DNA from 2 places in the Uniformispora flossi genome. Region 2 is predicted to be linked to the other one. Evidence: riboswitches for the same ligand, from Rfam matches in the RefSeq annotation. Region 2 holds a riboswitch; the other holds the start of a gene.
What was found. Region 2 has a riboswitch for thiamine pyrophosphate ahead of thiC (phosphomethylpyrimidine synthase ThiC). Riboswitches for the same ligand answer to the same signal wherever they lie in the genome.
Positions count from the first base shown of each region.

Region 1: another riboswitch for thiamine pyrophosphate. It lies ahead of thiO (glycine oxidase ThiO); the one in region 2 lies ahead of thiC (phosphomethylpyrimidine synthase ThiC).

Region 1 is NZ_JBMULZ010000008.1:71,124-78,716, forward strand. It holds gene ACPA54_RS19330 ((2Fe-2S)-binding protein) at 1-201, opposite strand, end outside; gene bfr (bacterioferritin) at 325-804, opposite strand; gene ACPA54_RS19340 (sulfite oxidase-like oxidoreductase) at 936-1,541, shown strand; gene pknB (Stk1 family PASTA domain-containing Ser/Thr kinase) at 1,588-3,654, opposite strand; gene ACPA54_RS19350 (thiazole synthase) at 3,785-4,579, opposite strand; gene thiS (sulfur carrier protein ThiS) at 4,646-4,864, opposite strand; gene thiO (glycine oxidase ThiO) at 4,861-6,072, opposite strand; TPP riboswitch at 6,071-6,183, opposite strand; gene ACPA54_RS19365 (NAD(P)/FAD-dependent oxidoreductase) at 6,307-7,512, shown strand; gene ACPA54_RS19370 (Rv2175c family DNA-binding protein) at 7,586-7,593, shown strand, end outside.
Region 2 is NZ_JBMULZ010000005.1:264,036-271,628, forward strand. It holds gene ACPA54_RS13825 (prealbumin-like fold domain-containing protein) at 1-758, shown strand, start outside; gene thiC (phosphomethylpyrimidine synthase ThiC) at 917-2,695, opposite strand; TPP riboswitch at 2,686-2,797, opposite strand; gene ACPA54_RS13835 (hypothetical protein) at 2,898-3,098, shown strand; gene ACPA54_RS13840 (DUF4395 domain-containing protein) at 3,103-3,525, opposite strand; gene ACPA54_RS13845 (thioredoxin family protein) at 3,522-4,004, opposite strand; gene ACPA54_RS13850 (DMT family transporter) at 4,048-4,365, opposite strand; gene ACPA54_RS13855 (FMN-dependent NADH-azoreductase) at 4,367-5,038, opposite strand; gene ACPA54_RS13860 (TetR/AcrR family transcriptional regulator) at 5,198-5,782, shown strand; gene ACPA54_RS13865 (MmgE/PrpD family protein) at 5,787-7,157, opposite strand; gene ACPA54_RS13870 (LLM class flavin-dependent oxidoreductase) at 7,275-7,593, opposite strand, start outside.

The DNA of each region.
Region 1 (7,593 bases), on a different contig from region 2:
CACCTTGCCGCAGCGCGGGGTGCAGCCGCCGCAGGAGCGGCTCTCGTCGCGGGGGATCATCGAGCAGATCGTCTTCACGCAGCGGCCGCAGTCGGTTCCGGCGCGGCAGGACGCGGCGATCTCGCGCATGCTGCGGGCGCCGCTGTCTATCTGGGCGCTGACCTGGCTGTCGGTCACGCCGAAGCAGATGCACACGTACACGGGCCGTCCCCCAAGGGTGAGGTTACTAAGGTAAGGGTAACCTCACCCCCGGCGGCAGGTGAAGAGAGGTGTGCGTCACGTCCCCCAAGCGCCCCGCGGCGCGGGTCCGGGGACGCGGCCGGATCAGCTTTCGGGCTGCTCGATGAGCTGCGCGATGTAGAGCGGCTCGCCGAGCTTCTTCAGCAGGTCGAGCTGGGTCTCCAGGTAGTCCACGTGCTCTTCCTCGTCGGCGAGGATGTCCTCGAAGATGTTCGCCGAGGTCGCGTCGCCCTTCTCGCGCATCACGAGGATGCCGGAGCGCAGGCGCTCGATCGCCTCCATCTCGACGGCGAGGTCGGCGCGGAACATCTCCTCCAGCGTCTGGCCGATGCGCAGCGCGTTCAGCCGCTGGTAGTTCGGAAGGCCCTCGAGGAAGAGGATCCGGTCGGTGAGCTTCTCGGCGTGCTTCATCTCGTCGAAGGACTCGTGCCGGGTCCAGTGCGCGAGCTTGGTGTAGCCCCAGTGCTCCTGGAGTTTCGCGTGCAGGAAGTACTGGTTGATGGCGGTCAGCTCGGCGGTCAACTGCTCGTTGAGCAGTTCGAGGATCTGCGGGTCGCCGTGCATCGCAAGTCACCTTCCGACGGAAACGAATGGGGTTTATGTGAATCCTGTCACCCCATGAGGCTTTGATTCCACGAAGGGAAGGCTTGCCTTCCATCAGCCCGCGTCGTGGGCGGGGCGGGCGGTCTGGGAGCATGGACGCCATGGACCCCCGACTGCCCCCCGGCCAGCGCCTTCAGCGGGGTTGGCCGGTCCTGCACTACGGCCCGGTGCCCCGCTTCAAGCCCGACACCTGGGATTTCCGGGTGTTCGGCGCCACCGCGTCGGGCGACAAGCACTGCTGGAACTACGAGGAGTTCTCCGCGCTGCCGCGCACCACCGTGGTCGCGGACTTCCACTGTGTCACCAAGTTCAGCATGCTCGGCAACGAGTGGGGCGGTGTCGCCGCCGAAACCTTCCTCGAGATAGCCCCGCCCGCCCCCGAAGTCACGCACGTGATGGTGTGGGCCGAATACGGATTCAGCTCCAACCTGCGCATCACCGACGTCGCCACCGAGCGCGCCATGTTCGCCACGCACCACGACGGCGAGCCGCTGACCGCCGAACACGGCTTCCCGGTCCGGCTGATCGTGCCGCACCTGTATGCCTGGAAGGGCCCCAAGTGGGTCCGCGGCATCGAGTACATGGTGGTCGACAAGCGCGGGTTCTGGGAGGAACGCGGCTACCACAACATCGGCGACCCGTGGCAGGAGCAGCGCTACTCCTACCAGGAACGCGAAGGCGACGGACCCGAACTCTGACGGGCCCGCCGCCCCCGGCGGTACACGGCGCGCGGTCGCCCGCGCGTCAGAAGATGTTGATGGTGACCTTCGATCCGCGCGGCGCCATGTTGTTGCCGCCCGGGCTCATGCTGGTGACCTTCTTCGGGCCCAGCGGGAACACCGTGTTGGACTCGACCTGGAACCCGGCCGCGGTCAGCGTGGCCTTGGCTTCGTCCTCGCTCATCCCGTCGACCTTCGGCACCAGGACCAAGTCCTGGCCCTTGGAGATCTGCACGGTCACGGTCGCCCCCGGATAGACGGGGCTGCCCTGCGGCGGCGTCTGCGACACGATGCGCCCGGCCGGCACGTCGTTCGAGAACACCTGGTTCGGGTCGACGACCAGCTGGATGCCGCTCGGCGTCAGCGCGTCGCGGGCCTCCTGCTCGGTACGCCCGGTCAGCACCGGCAGCGCCACCGGCAGGCCGCGGCTGACCGTCAGGTCCACCGTCGTCCCCGGCGAGACCAGCGTGCCGAAGCCCGGCGACGCGGACACCACCTGCCCGGGCGGCCGCGCGTCGTCCTGCTGCACGACCTTCCCGACCACGAGCTTGGCGTCGGTGATGGCCTGCCGCGCCTGGTCGACGGACTGCCCGTCGACCTGCGGCACCGCATAGCGCTCCGGCCCGCGCGAAATGCGCAGCAGCACCGTCGAGCCCTTGTCCACCGACCGGCCCGCCTGCGGATCGGTCGCGATGACCGCACCCGACGCGACCGTCTCGCTGAACTCCTCCTCGACGCGGAACTTGAGGCCGCTGTTCTTGAGCTTGCGCTGCGCATCCGCGGCCTGCTCGTTCACCACCGCGGGCACCTTCGCCGACTGCCCGGCGCCCAGCTTCCACGCCACGACGCCGATCGTCGCGGCGACCGCGAGGACGACCAGCAGCGCGATCACGCCGCGGCCGGGCCCGCGGCGGCGCCTGCGGCCGGGAGCGCCGCCCTTGGCGTCGTAGGCGTCGGGGATGCCATCGGGCGGGGTGGCGTAGCCGTCGTCGTCGTAGCCGTGATGGCCGCCGTAAGGGTGCTCGTCCAGGATCGACTCGGTCGACAGGCCCAACGGTCCCAGGTCCAGCGGGATCTCCACCTGCCGGGTGAGGTTCGCGTCGGCCGGCTCGGGTTCCGGGCCCGCGGGCGGGCCCGGCGTGTAGGCGGGCTGGTGGAGGGCGACCGGCTCGGGCTCCGGCGCGTACGTTTTCGGCGGGGGCGGCGGCAGGACGCGCTCGGCCGCGCCGAAGTCGAGTTCCGTCTCGGTCATCGCGTGTTGCCGGGTGCGGCGCACCAGCGCGAGGAACTCGTCGGCGTCCGCGGGCCGGTGCCGGGGGTCCCGGTCGGTGGCCGCGGCGACCAGCCCGTCCAGTGCGGGCGGCAGGCCCGGCACCGCTATCGACGGCGGCGGGACGTCCTCGTGCACGTGCTTGTAGATGATCTCGACCGCGGAGCGCCCCTGATACGGCTGACGGCCCGTCAGCATCTCGTAGAGGAGGATGCCCGCGGCATACACGTCCGACGTCGGCGATGCCGCGCCGCGTTCGATCTGCTCCGGCGCCAGATATGCCACCGTCCCGACCAGGACCTTGCCGGTCGCCGCGGATGCCGCCGTCGCCGTCGCACGCGCCAGTCCGAAGTCGGCGACCTTGATGCCGCCGTCGTCGGAGATCAGCACGTTCTCCGGCTTCACGTCGCGGTGCACGAAGCCGGCGCGGTGCGCCGCGCCGAGCGCGGCCAGCGTCGGTTCGAGTACGCCGAACGCTTCGCGCGGGGTCAGCGTGCCGAGGTCCTGGAGGAGCTCACGCAGCGTGCGGCCTTCGACGTACTCCATCGCGAGGAACACCACGTCGCCGTCGTGTCCTTGGTCGAACACGCCGACCACGTTGGGGTGCGCCAAGCGGGCGGCGGCCTTGGCCTCGCGGATGAACCGGTCGGTGAAGGACGCGTCCGCGGCCATCGCCGGGTGCATCACCTTCACCGCGACCGTGCGGTCCAGACGCATGTCCTCGGCACGGTAGACGGTGGCCATGCCGCCCGCCGCGATCCGGGCCCGGACCCGGTAACGGCCGTCGAGCACGCGCCCGACGATCGGGTCGTCATTCGTCATGTCCACGCCAGGGATTTTACGGTCACGTAGTCCCCGACGAGTGGCAGGACCGTCCGGTTCCGGTCACGGAACGTGGGCCTCGCCATGCCGCGGCGGCCGCGGCCTGCGTCGGAGAGCCGGGGTGTCGGGGTCAGAATGCCGGGATTTCGGCGAGGCCGTCGGTCGGCGACGACGCTTCCGCGTAGTGCCGCATCGGGATCCGCCCGGCCCGGTAGGCGAGCCGCCCGCCGTCGACGGCGCTGCGCATCGCCGCGGCCATCAGCGCCGGGTCCTGGGCGCGCGTCACCGCGGACGCCAGCATGACGGCGTCGCAGCCCAATTCCATGGCGAGGGCGGCGTCGGACGCGGTGCCGATGCCCGCGTCGAGGACGACCGGCACGCTCGCCTGCTCGGTGATCAGCCGGATGTTGTGCGGGTTGCGGATGCCCAGGCCGGAGCCGATCGGCGAGCCGAGCGGCATGACCGCGGCGCAGCCGACCTGTTCCAGGCGGCGGGCGACGACCGGGTCGTCGTTCGTGTAGGCGAGGACGACGAAGCCGTCGTCGACGAGCCGTTCGGCGGCGTCCACGAGTTCCACGGTGTCCGGCAGCAGGGTCCGCTCGTCGGCGACGACCTCCACTTTCACCCAGTCGGTCTCCAGTGCTTCGCGCGCGAGGCGGGCGGTCAGCACGGCTTCGCCGGCGGTGTAGCAGCCGGCGGTGTTCGGCAGGGGCCGGATGCCCAGCTTGCGCAGCAGGTCGAGGACGGAGCCGGTGGTGCGCGGGTTGAGGCGGCGCATCGCGACCGTGGTCATCTCGGTGCCGGACGCGACCAGCGCGGCTTCCAGGATGTCCAGGCTCGGTGCGCCGCCGGTGCCGGTGATCAGCCGGGAGGAGAAGACCTCGCCGCCGAGCTGGAGCTTGTCGTCCGCGGTCGCGTGCGTCATTGCCGTCCTCCTTGGCGTGTGGGTGTGGGGTGTTCCGGGTTGTCCTTCCGACCACCCGTCGGAAGGTCAGCCGCCCTGGACGGCGGTGAGGACCTCGACGCGGTCGCCGGCGTCGAGCAGCGTGGACGCCCATTTGCTGCGCGGCACGACGTCCTCGTTGACCGCGACGGCGACGCCCTTGGTGGCCGAGGTCATGGTCGCGATGAGCGCGGCGACGGTGGTGCCGGCGGCGAGCGGGCGGGGTTCGCCGTTGACGGAGATGGTGTGGGCGGGCTCGACGGTCATGCGTAGGACAGCTCCTTGCCGGTGGTGGCGGTGAAGCGCGCGGGCCCCCAGGGGCGGACGACGTCGGGGACGGTGCCGTCGGCGAGGAGTTCGGCGACGGCGTCGGCGGTGACGGGGGTCAGCAGGATGCCGTGCCGGTAGTGGCCGGTGGCGGCGATCAGGCCGTCGAGGCCGGTGCGGCCGATCAGCGGCGCGTTGTCCGGGGTGCCGGGGCGCAGGCCCGCGTGCGTTTCCACGAGCGGGAGTTCGGTGACGCCGGGGACGAGTTCGCGGGCGTCGCGGAGGAGTTCGTAGACGCAGCCGGCGGTGACCTCGGTGTCGTAGCCGAGGTCGTTCTCGGTGGCGCCGATCACCAGTTCGCCGTCGGCGCGCGGCACCAGGTACATGCTGCCGCCCTTGACGACGCCGCGGACGTTGTGGCTGAGGAACGGCCGGTAGGCGTCCGGGACGTGCAGGCGCAGGATCTCGCCCTTGACCGGGCGGATGGGCGGCAGCAGGCCGGGCGGCAGGCCGTCGACGGCGTTGGACCAGCAGCCGGCCGCGAGGACGACCTGGCCGGCGGACACGTCGGTGCCGTCGTCGAGGCGGGCGCCGGTCGCGCGGTCGCCGGCGGTGAGGAGGGCGGTGGCGCGGGCGGGCCGCAGGGTGATGCCGGGTTCGCGTTCGCAGGCGGCGAGGAGCGCGGCGACGAGGCGGCGGTTGTCGATCTGGTGGTCGCCTTCGACGTGCAGGCCGCCCGCGACGGCGGGGGAGAGCATCGGTTCGAAGCGGCGGCATTCGCGGCTGGTCAGCCAGGTGGAGGCGAGGCCGAGGCGGGACTGGAACGCGTGGAGGTCCTTGAGGACGGCGCGGTCGTCGGCGTCGAGGGCGACGGCGAGGGTGCCGCAGGCGCGGTAGCCGGAGGGGAGTCCGGAGGCGTCCTCGAGTTCGGCGGCGAAGGCGGGGTAGCGGGCCGCGGAGTCCATGTTGAGGCGGAGCAGGGACTCTTCGCCGTACTGGAGTTCGGAGACCGGGGTGAGCATGCCCGCGGCGGCGTGCGAGGCGCCGCGGCCGGGCTGCGGGTCGGCGAGGACGACGGTGAGGCCGCGGCGGGCGGCGCGCCAGGCGATCGAGAGGCCGATGACGCCGGCGCCGACGACGAGGACGTCGGGGGAGGCCGCGGTGGGGGTGGCGGGACGCGCGGCGGGGCTCGGGCTCGCAGAAGCCATGGCTGGTGGACACACTCCCTTGCGCCGGCATGACCCGGATCAGGTTCGGACGGTCGGGGGCTTGCAGCCCCCCTCTCAGCCCGGTCCCACCGGGCTCCCGTGAGGACTCAACCCTACCTCCGGCCGGAATCGTCGGATTGTCGGACTGGGTTCGGAGGTCCCGGTACGTGATCCTTGCCTCAATCAAACTCTTCGTCGTCGGGCGTACACGTGTCGACCCCTAAGGTTCCCCGCATGGAGAACGTGCTTGTCGTGGGTGCCGGCATGGCCGGCCTGCAGACTGTCGTGGGGTTGCGCGAACAGGGCTACACCGGCCGGATCACCCTGCTTGGGGCCGAGCCGCACAAGCCGTACGACCGCCCGCCCCTGTCCAAGGAGGTCCTCGGCGGCAAGACCGACGACTCCACCTTCGAAGCGGACTGGGACGTCCTGGGCGTCGAGCTGCTCCTGGGCCGCGCCGCCACGGGGCTCCGCCCGGCCGACCGCGAGGTCGACACCGACGCGGGCCCGCTCGCCTACGACCGGCTCGTGATCGCGACCGGTTCGCAGGTCGTCAACCTGCCCGGCGCGGCCGACGTCGACGGCGTCCACACCCTGCGCACCCTCGACGACGCGCGCCGCCTCCGCGCCGCCCTCACCCCCGGCGCGCACGTCGTGGTCGTCGGCGCGGGCTGGATCGGTGCCGAAGTCGCCACGTCCGCGGCCGCGCTCGGCTGCCGCACCACCGTCGTCGAGGCACTGCACGCGCCGCTCGCGGGTGCCTTCCCCGACGACATCGGCACGCGCTTCGTCCCGTGGTACGCCGAGGCCGGCGTCGAACTCCTCCTCAACGCCCGCGTCGACCGCCTCGAACCCGGCGCGGTCCACCTCGCCGACGGCACCCGGCTGCCCGCCGACGCCGTCGTGGTCGGCATCGGCGTCCGCCCCGACACCGGGTGGCTCGCCGGCTCCGGCCTGGACCTCGACCCGCGCGGCGCCGTCCTCGTCGACGACCACCTGCGCACGTCGCACCCCGACGTGTACGCGGTCGGCGACTGCGTCGTCTTCCCGTCCGCCCGCTACGGCGCCCGCCTGCGCGTCGAGCACTGGGACAACGCCCTGCACGGGCCCCGCACCGTCGCCGCGAACCTGGCCGGCGGCGACGCGGCGTACGACCCGGTGCCGTACTTCTGGTCCGACCAGTTCGGCCGCATGATCCAGTACGTCGGCCACCACGGCCCCGACGACGAACTCGTGGTCCGCGGCCCCGGCGAGGACGGCAAATGGAGCGCCGGCTGGTTCGCCGGCGACACCCTCGTCGCGCTCATCACCGTCGCCCGGCCGCGCGACCTGGCCCAGGGCCGCAAGCTCGTGCAGACCGGCGCCGCGGTCGACAAGGCCAAGTTCGCCGACATCGGCACCGCGCTCAAGGACGTCCAGCGGGCCGACGGCACGGCCTGAGCCGCCGCGACGCGCGGGGATCCCGTCGGAAAGCACGGGATTCCCCTACGTCGCAGGGCCCTATTCTGGAGCCGTGAGCGA
Region 2 (7,593 bases):
TCCCGGGGGACGACGAGGGCAAGCCCGGCAGGCCTGGCGGCGAGGGCGGTCAGGGCGGCGTCAACGCGCCCCACACCGACCCCAACGGCGAGAACGGCAGCCCGGCCGTCGGACCGGTCGGAGGCGCGGGCGGAAACAGCATCCTCGACCCCCACGGCGGCGCGGGTGGCGGCGGAGGTGCGGGAGCCACCGGGGGCGGCGGCGGGGCCGCGTCCCCCACCTCCTCCAACAGCGGCGCGGGCGGCGGCGGAGGCTCCAGCAGCGGCCCCGCGAACGCCGTGTTCACCACCGGAGCCCGTCAGGGCAACGGGGAGGCCACCCTCACCTGGGAGCCCTGCGCCGTCGTCACCGGCAACGTGACCGTCCTCAAACGGGACGCCGAGACCCAAGCCCCGCTCGCCGGCGCCACCTTCCAGCTCTGGCAGGAGACCAACGGCACCCCCGGGCTCCAGACCACCGGCAGCAACGCCGACACCAGCATCGGCGAGCCGTGCGTCACCGGCACCGACGGAACCTGCACCCGCAACGTCCCCGCCGGCACGTACTACTGGGAAGAGACCGGCGCCCCGGCCGGCTACCTCCTCCCCGACGACCGCGTGTTCGGCCCGCTCGTCCTGACCGCCGCCAACGCCGCCACCGGCGTCAGCGCCACCGCCGAGGACCCTGCGGAGCCGACCTGGCCGAAGCCGCCCTGCCACGGTCACCCCGACGACTGGGACAAGCCCGGACCTTCCGAGCGCGGCGGCTGCGACAGCTGACCACGACGCACACATCCACTCGCGGAGCGCGAGGCCGAGCCAAAGCACCGCTCGCCTTCGCGCTCCGCGAACTCCTGCACGGTGTCGATCCTGTCGCCGGCCGTCGACCCGACTCCCACCCGGCCGTCACACGAAGGGGAGACAGCCGAGCCGGCGGGTCAATCCCGCACAGGCAGATACACCCGGTGGCCCGATTGGGCGAACTCCTCCGACTTGGCCCGCATCCCGTCCTCCACGGCATCACCGCTGGTCAGGGCATCAGAGGCAGCGCCAAGGGGCCCATAGGTCTCCGTGATGGTTCTGCTGATCTTCATCGAACAGAACTTCGGACCGCACATCGAACAGAAATGCGCGGTCTTCGCCGGGGCCGCCGGGAGCGTTTCGTCGTGGAAGGCGCGGGCGGTATCCGGGTCGAGGGCCAGGTCGAACTGGTCTTGCCAGCGGAACTCGAAACGGGCGTCGGACAGGGCGTCGTCCCATTCGTGGGCGGTGGGGTGGCCCTTGGCCAAATCCGCGGCGTGGGCGGCGATCTTGTACGCGATCACGCCCGCTTTGACGTCGTCGCGGTCCGGAAGTCCCAGGTGCTCCTTGGGAGTCACGTAGCAGAGCATCGCCGTGCCCCACATGCCGATCATCGCGGCGCCGATCGCCGAGGTGATGTGGTCGTAGCCCGGCGCGATGTCGGTGGTGAGCGGGCCGAGAGTGTAGAACGGCGCCTCGTCGCAGATCTCCTGCTGGAGGTCGATGTTCTCCTTGATCTTGTGCATCGGCACGTGGCCGGGGCCCTCAATCATCACCTGGACGTCCATCTCGCGGGCGATGCGCCCGAGTTCGCCGAGCGTGGTGAGCTCGGCGAACTGCGCCTCGTCGTTGGCGTCGTAGGTGCTGCCCGGGCGGAGGCCGTCGCCGAGCGAGTAGGTGATGTCGTACGCCCGCAGGATCTCGGTGAGTTCGCGGAAGTTCGTGTAGAGGAAGTTCTCCTCGTGGTGCGCCAGGCACCACGCCGCCATGATCGATCCGCCGCGCGACACGATGCCGGTCTTGCGGCGCGCGGTCAGCGGCACGTATCGCAGCAGCACGCCCGCGTGCACCGTCATGTAGTCGACGCCCTGCTCGGCCTGTTCGATCACGGTGTCCCGGTACAACTCCCACGTCAGGGCCTCGGGCTTGCCGTTCACCTTCTCCAGCGCCTGGTACAGCGGCACCGTGCCGATCGGGACGGGCGAGTTGCGTACGATCCACTCGCGCGTGGTGTGGATGTCGTCGCCGGTCGACAGATCCATCACCGTGTCGGCACCCCAGCGGATCGCCCACACCAGCTTGTCGGTCTCCTCCTCAATCGAGGAAGTCACCGCCGAGTTGCCGATGTTGGCGTTGACCTTCACCAGGAAGTCCTTGCCGATGAGCATCGGCTCGATCTCCGGGTGGTTGATGTTCGCGGGCAGCACCGCGCGCCCCGCCGCGAGGGCTTCGCGCACGGTTTCCGGGGACAGGCCTTCGCGGATCGCCGCGAACTCCATCTCCGGGGTGACCACGCCGCGGCGTGCGTAGGCGAGTTGGGTCACCGCCGTGCCACCGGCGGCTCGGCGGGGGCGGACGACGGTGGCGCCGGGGAGCACGCCGAGGGCCGCGATGCGGCCGTCGTAGCGCTCGGTGTCGCCGCGTTCGTCGATCCAGGGGTCGCGGATCGGCGGCAGGCCGCGGCGGACGTCGACCTCGTAGGCGGGGTCGGTGTACGGGCCGGACGTGTCGTACAAGCGCACCGTCGAGTCGTCGGTCAGGTGCACGGTCCGCACCGGAACCCGCAGGTCGTCGCGTGATCCGGTGAGGTACTGCTTGTGGTGCGCCGCGGAGATCGCACCGGTGGTGATGCCCGTTCCGGCCCCGGCGGGGGCGGAGTTGCGGGCAGGCGTGGACGCATTGGAGGGCGTCGACATCGAAATCTCCCTACGCCGGCATTACCCGGTCAGGTTCTGCGGTCGGCGCGGCTCTGTCAGCGCCCTCTCAGCCCGGTGCCCCGAGCTCCCGCGTGTATCGGTCGGCCACCACCCTGGCATACACCGGGCATTCCGGCCAGCCCCGTCCGGTCGAGGGGGATCCCGGCGGCCGTGCCGTACTCCGGCAGTCCACAATTGCCGCATGGTCGGCTTGCGCGGGAAGGTGACGGGGCGGATCGGCCCCGGTCTGGTGGGCGAGGTCATGGTCGGGGTGCGGGGCGGCATCGAGGCGTTCCTGGCCTATCCCGTGACACCCGACGAGACGTTCGAGGTGGGTCAGTTGGTGACCGTCGTGGAGTACCAGGCGCCGCGGACGGTGTACGTGCAGTCCGCGTTCGGCTGACCGGTCAGCCGCGGGCCGGGACCACGCGGCGGTAGCGCAGGTACATCTCGCAGCCGAGGCACAGCCCGAACGCCGCGTTGAGGTACGCCGCGAACAGCGCGCCCGCGGCCGCGACCATGCCGACGACCGGGGCGCCCAGCAGGTACGCCGCCGCGCCGACGACCGCGAACGCCAGTCCGACGAACTGCGCGAACCGGACCGGCCGCGGGTCCTCGCGCTCGGCGGGCGGGGCCAGCCGGGGCGCGACGACGCGGCGGTAGAACATGCCGTACGGCGCGGCTCCCGGACCCGCGAACGCACCAATGGCGAACACGGCCGCCTGCGCGGCCAGCAGCCATCCGCTCCCGGTCACCACGACGACCGCGAGGACGACGGAGGTCACGGCGGCGGCGAACCGCGGCCCACGCGGGTCGAGGCCCTTGGTCATGCTCCAACCCCCGACGCTTCGGTCCCCGACGCCCCGGCCCCGGACGCCCCCGCCGCGGCGAGCGCCACCGCGGCCAGCGCGTCCTGCCTGCGCGGGATGCCCGTGGCGCGCTTGACGACGGTGCCGTGCGCGTCGAGGACGAGCACGGTCGGCGTCCGGGTCACGTCGAGGCGGCGCACCAGATCCAGGTGGTGCTCGGCATCGATCTCGGCGTGCACAACGCCGTCGAGTTCACCCGCGACCTGGCCGAGCAGCGCCCGCGTGGTCCGGCACGGGGCGCAGAACGCCGTGGAGAACTGCACGAACGTGGCGCGGTCGCCGAGCGCGGTGCCGATCTCGTCGGGGGTGAGGGCGGGCGCGGGCGCCGCCGCGGCGGAGTCGGCCACGGGGCGCATCCTTCCGTCGGTCCGGCGGCGCCACAGGCCGACCGCGGTGGCGGCGGCCAGCACGCAGGCGACGACGGCGAGTCCGGTGAGCATGACAGCGGACAACACACCCGTATGCCTGCGCTATTCCCCCCCGCTAGGCGGAGGTGAGCCGCGCCACGGTGAGTCCGGCGACGATGAGCGCCAGTGCGGTGATCCGCGCGAGGTCGAGTCTGTCGCCCTGGAGGACCACGCCGAGCGTGATGGCGCCGATCGTGCCGATGCCGGTGAAGACGGCGTACGACGTCCCGGTCGGCAGGTCCTTCATGGCGCGGGACAACAGGTAGACCGCCCCGACCATGAGGACGAAGCACAGCGCGGTCTGCGGCAGCTTGGTGAAGCCTTCGGTCGGTTTGATGCTCTGCGACCAGGCGACCTCGACGACGCCGGCCAGCAGCAGCCATATCCACGGCATGTCAGTCCTCCCTCGGCAGGGCGAATCCGGCCAGCTCGGCGCCCAGGTCGGCGGCCTGTGCGTAGGCGGCGACGGACGATTCCTTGTGCTGCGGGAACCGCTCCGCGAGGCCCGGGTCGACGAGCGCGTTGGTCAGCTCGGCGTGCACGAACACCGCGTCGTCGACGGCGTAGTGGCCGCGGAAGAAGTCGGCGAGGTAGCGGCCGTGGTGGTCGAACGGCTCGCGCGGCATACCCGGGCCGTACGCGCCGCCGCGCCCCGTCACCACGACGAACCGGCGCGGGGCCAGCACCATCTTGGGGAAGGTCACCTGGTCGATCCATGCCTTGAGCGCGGCCGGCACGCCGAAGTTGTACATCGGTGCGCCGATCAGCACGACGTCCGCGGCGACCAGTTCGTCGAGCAGCGGCGCGACGATCGCCCACGCGGCGCGTTCGGCGTCGGTGCGCACGGCCTCCGGGTAGCGGGCGATGTCGGTGATGCCCTCGCGCAGCAGCGTGTCGCAGATCGTCGTCCAGGCTTCGCCGATCGGCGGGGGCGGGTCGGCGGCCAGGTCGCGGTGGGTGACCGGGCCGCCGCCGGACGCCTGCCACGACGTCACGAAGGCGGCGCCGAGGCGGCGCGAGAACGCGTCGGAACGGGCGCTGCTGTCCAGGTGGAGGAGGCGGGGCATGGCGTACTCCCAGGTCGCGGGGCAGGCATCGGCTGACGAACAAACGGACATGTCGTCCGCTTGTTCGGTGACGACCCTACGGGTCAACCGGACGTCATGTCCACTTATTCGCGGAGGTGCCGTAGAGTGGCCGGCGTGAACCCGATTCCCGAGCTACCGATGGCCGCTCCCGCCCCGGCCCGCGAACGGGCGGACGCGGCCCGCAACCGGGCGCGCGTGCTCGCCGCCGCGGACCGGCTGTTCCGCGACGGCGAGCCGGCCGCGGTGACGATGGACGACATCGCGAAAGCCGCCGGGATCGGCCGCGGCACCCTCTACCGGCGCTACCCCGACCGCGCCTCCATCGCCCGCGCCCTGCTCGACGAGCACGAACGCGCGCTTCAGGAAAGGCTCATGCGCGGCCCCGCGCCGCTGGGCCCGGGCGCGGTCGCGCCCGCGGAACGGCTCGCCGCGTTCTACGCCGCGATGGTCGACCTGCTGGAGTCGCACGTGGACCTGGTGCTCGGCGCGGAGACCGGGCAGGCCCGGTTCGCGACCGGCGCGTACGGCTTCTGGCGCGCGCACGTCCGGCACCTGGTGACCGAAGCGGGCACCGGCGCCGACCCGGACGCCCTCGCCGACCAGCTCCTCGCCCCGCTGGCCCCCGAGGTGTACCGGATGCAGCGCGGCCGCGGCCTGAGCCCGGACCGCATCGCGGCCGGTCTGGCCGCGCTGGCGCGCGGCGTGCTGGCACCACGGGCCTGACCCGTCACCCGCGCGGGGCGGCGATCTTCGCGGTCAGCTCGATCAGCGGCCCGATGCGCGACACCGTGCCCAGCGCACGCAGCTTCGCCGCCAGCAGTTCCGAATCCGAGGTCATGCCGCCCGCATTGGCATGGAACTTCGCGGTCACCACCTCGTCCGGCACGGCGGTCAGTCCGGGCTCGTCCACGCGCAGCCGCCGCCCGCCGCGGAACCGGACGGTCAGCTCGCCCGGCGCGGACACCGCGGGCCCGTCACACCGAACCGTGGAGATCCGCACCCGTTGCGCGAGTTCCGCCGGCGCGGTCCGCCGCGTGCAGCCCTCCGCATACGTGTCGACGTCGACCGATCCGTCGACCAGCATCGCGGCCACCGACCACGCGAGCGAGAACTTCGCCTCGTAGACCGACCGCGGCGCCGCCTTGTCCGGCGTACCGACCAGCGGAATCGATTCCTTCGGCACCGCGACCTTCACCGATTCGATGTCGTCCGACCCCAGCCCCGCCTCGGCCATCTGCGCGGCCGCCGTCGCCGCCGCGCGCAGCGAGGCGTGGATCAGCTCGCAGCACGGGTACTGCTTGACCGTGATGTCCGGCAGCTCCCAGCGCTCGCCGAGCCCGCCGATCACCTGGTGCGGCGCCACGGAACGCCCCGCGAACGCCCGGTAGAACCCGAACTCGCCCTCGAACACGGTGTCCGGCCCGGTCGCCCCGGCCCGGGCCAGCCACGCCGCCAGCACCCCGCCGGCCGCCGCCGAGCCCGGGTGCAGCAGCTTGGTCTCCGCCCCGGTGTTCAGGCACTCCAGCAGCCCGGACGAGGAACTCCCCGCGATACCCAGCGCATGCACGGTCTGCTGCACGTCCAGCCCGAGAAGCCGCGCGCTCGTCAGCGCCGCCCCGAACACCCCGGCCATGCCGGTCGCGTGCAGGCCGCGGGCATGGAACGCGTGCGGCACGGCGGCCGCGATCCGGCACACCGCCTCCAGCCCGGCCACCGAGGCGAGCAGCACCTCGCGCCCGGTGGCCCGCTCGTCCTGGCCGGCGGCGAACGCCGCGGCCAGCACGGGAGCCGTCGCGTGCACGACGCCCGCGGGATGCGTGCCGTCGTAGTCCAGTGCGTGCACGAGCGCGCCGTTGGCGAACGCGGCGGCCGGCGCGGACAGTTTCGGGCCCGTCGAACCGATCACCGCGGCTCTGCGCGGGCCGCCGAGCAGCCCGGCCACCGTCACGGCCGGTCCCCCGGCACCCGTCCGTGCCGCCGCCACCGCGGTGCCGACCCCGTCGAGGAGTTGGCGGCACGCGGCGTCGCGCACCTCGTCCGGAACGTCGTCGTCGGCCAGTCCCAATGCCCACAACGCCAGGTGTGTCGCAACGGTCATGTCGGGCCCCCACCCTGGCCGCGCGGCCCTGTGCCGCGTCCCTGCCCCGCGTCGTACCCGGCGGAAGGGCCGATTACGACTGGGGATCGCCGACAGAGGCGTTGGCGGCCGGCCCGGTCACTGCCAGTCGGCCGACAGGTCCGCGATCAACTCGATGACGCGCTGCTGCGCGGTGCGGATCTCCCGCGGGGTGAGCCCGTGGGTCGGCGGCGTGAGCCGGACGGTGTCCGCGACGCCTTCGTAGGCGAGGATCCGGGCCCGGACGTCGTCGGCGGTGCCGGTGAGCGCCAGCGCGTCGGCCATGTGGTCGGGCACCGCGTCGGCGAGCCCGTCGGGGGCCGCCCCGGCGCGGAACCGGCGGTCTATTTCGGCCTGTTCCGCACCCAAGCCGTGGTACGTGAACAGGTCGGCGTAGGTGCGCACGGTGGCGTGGAAG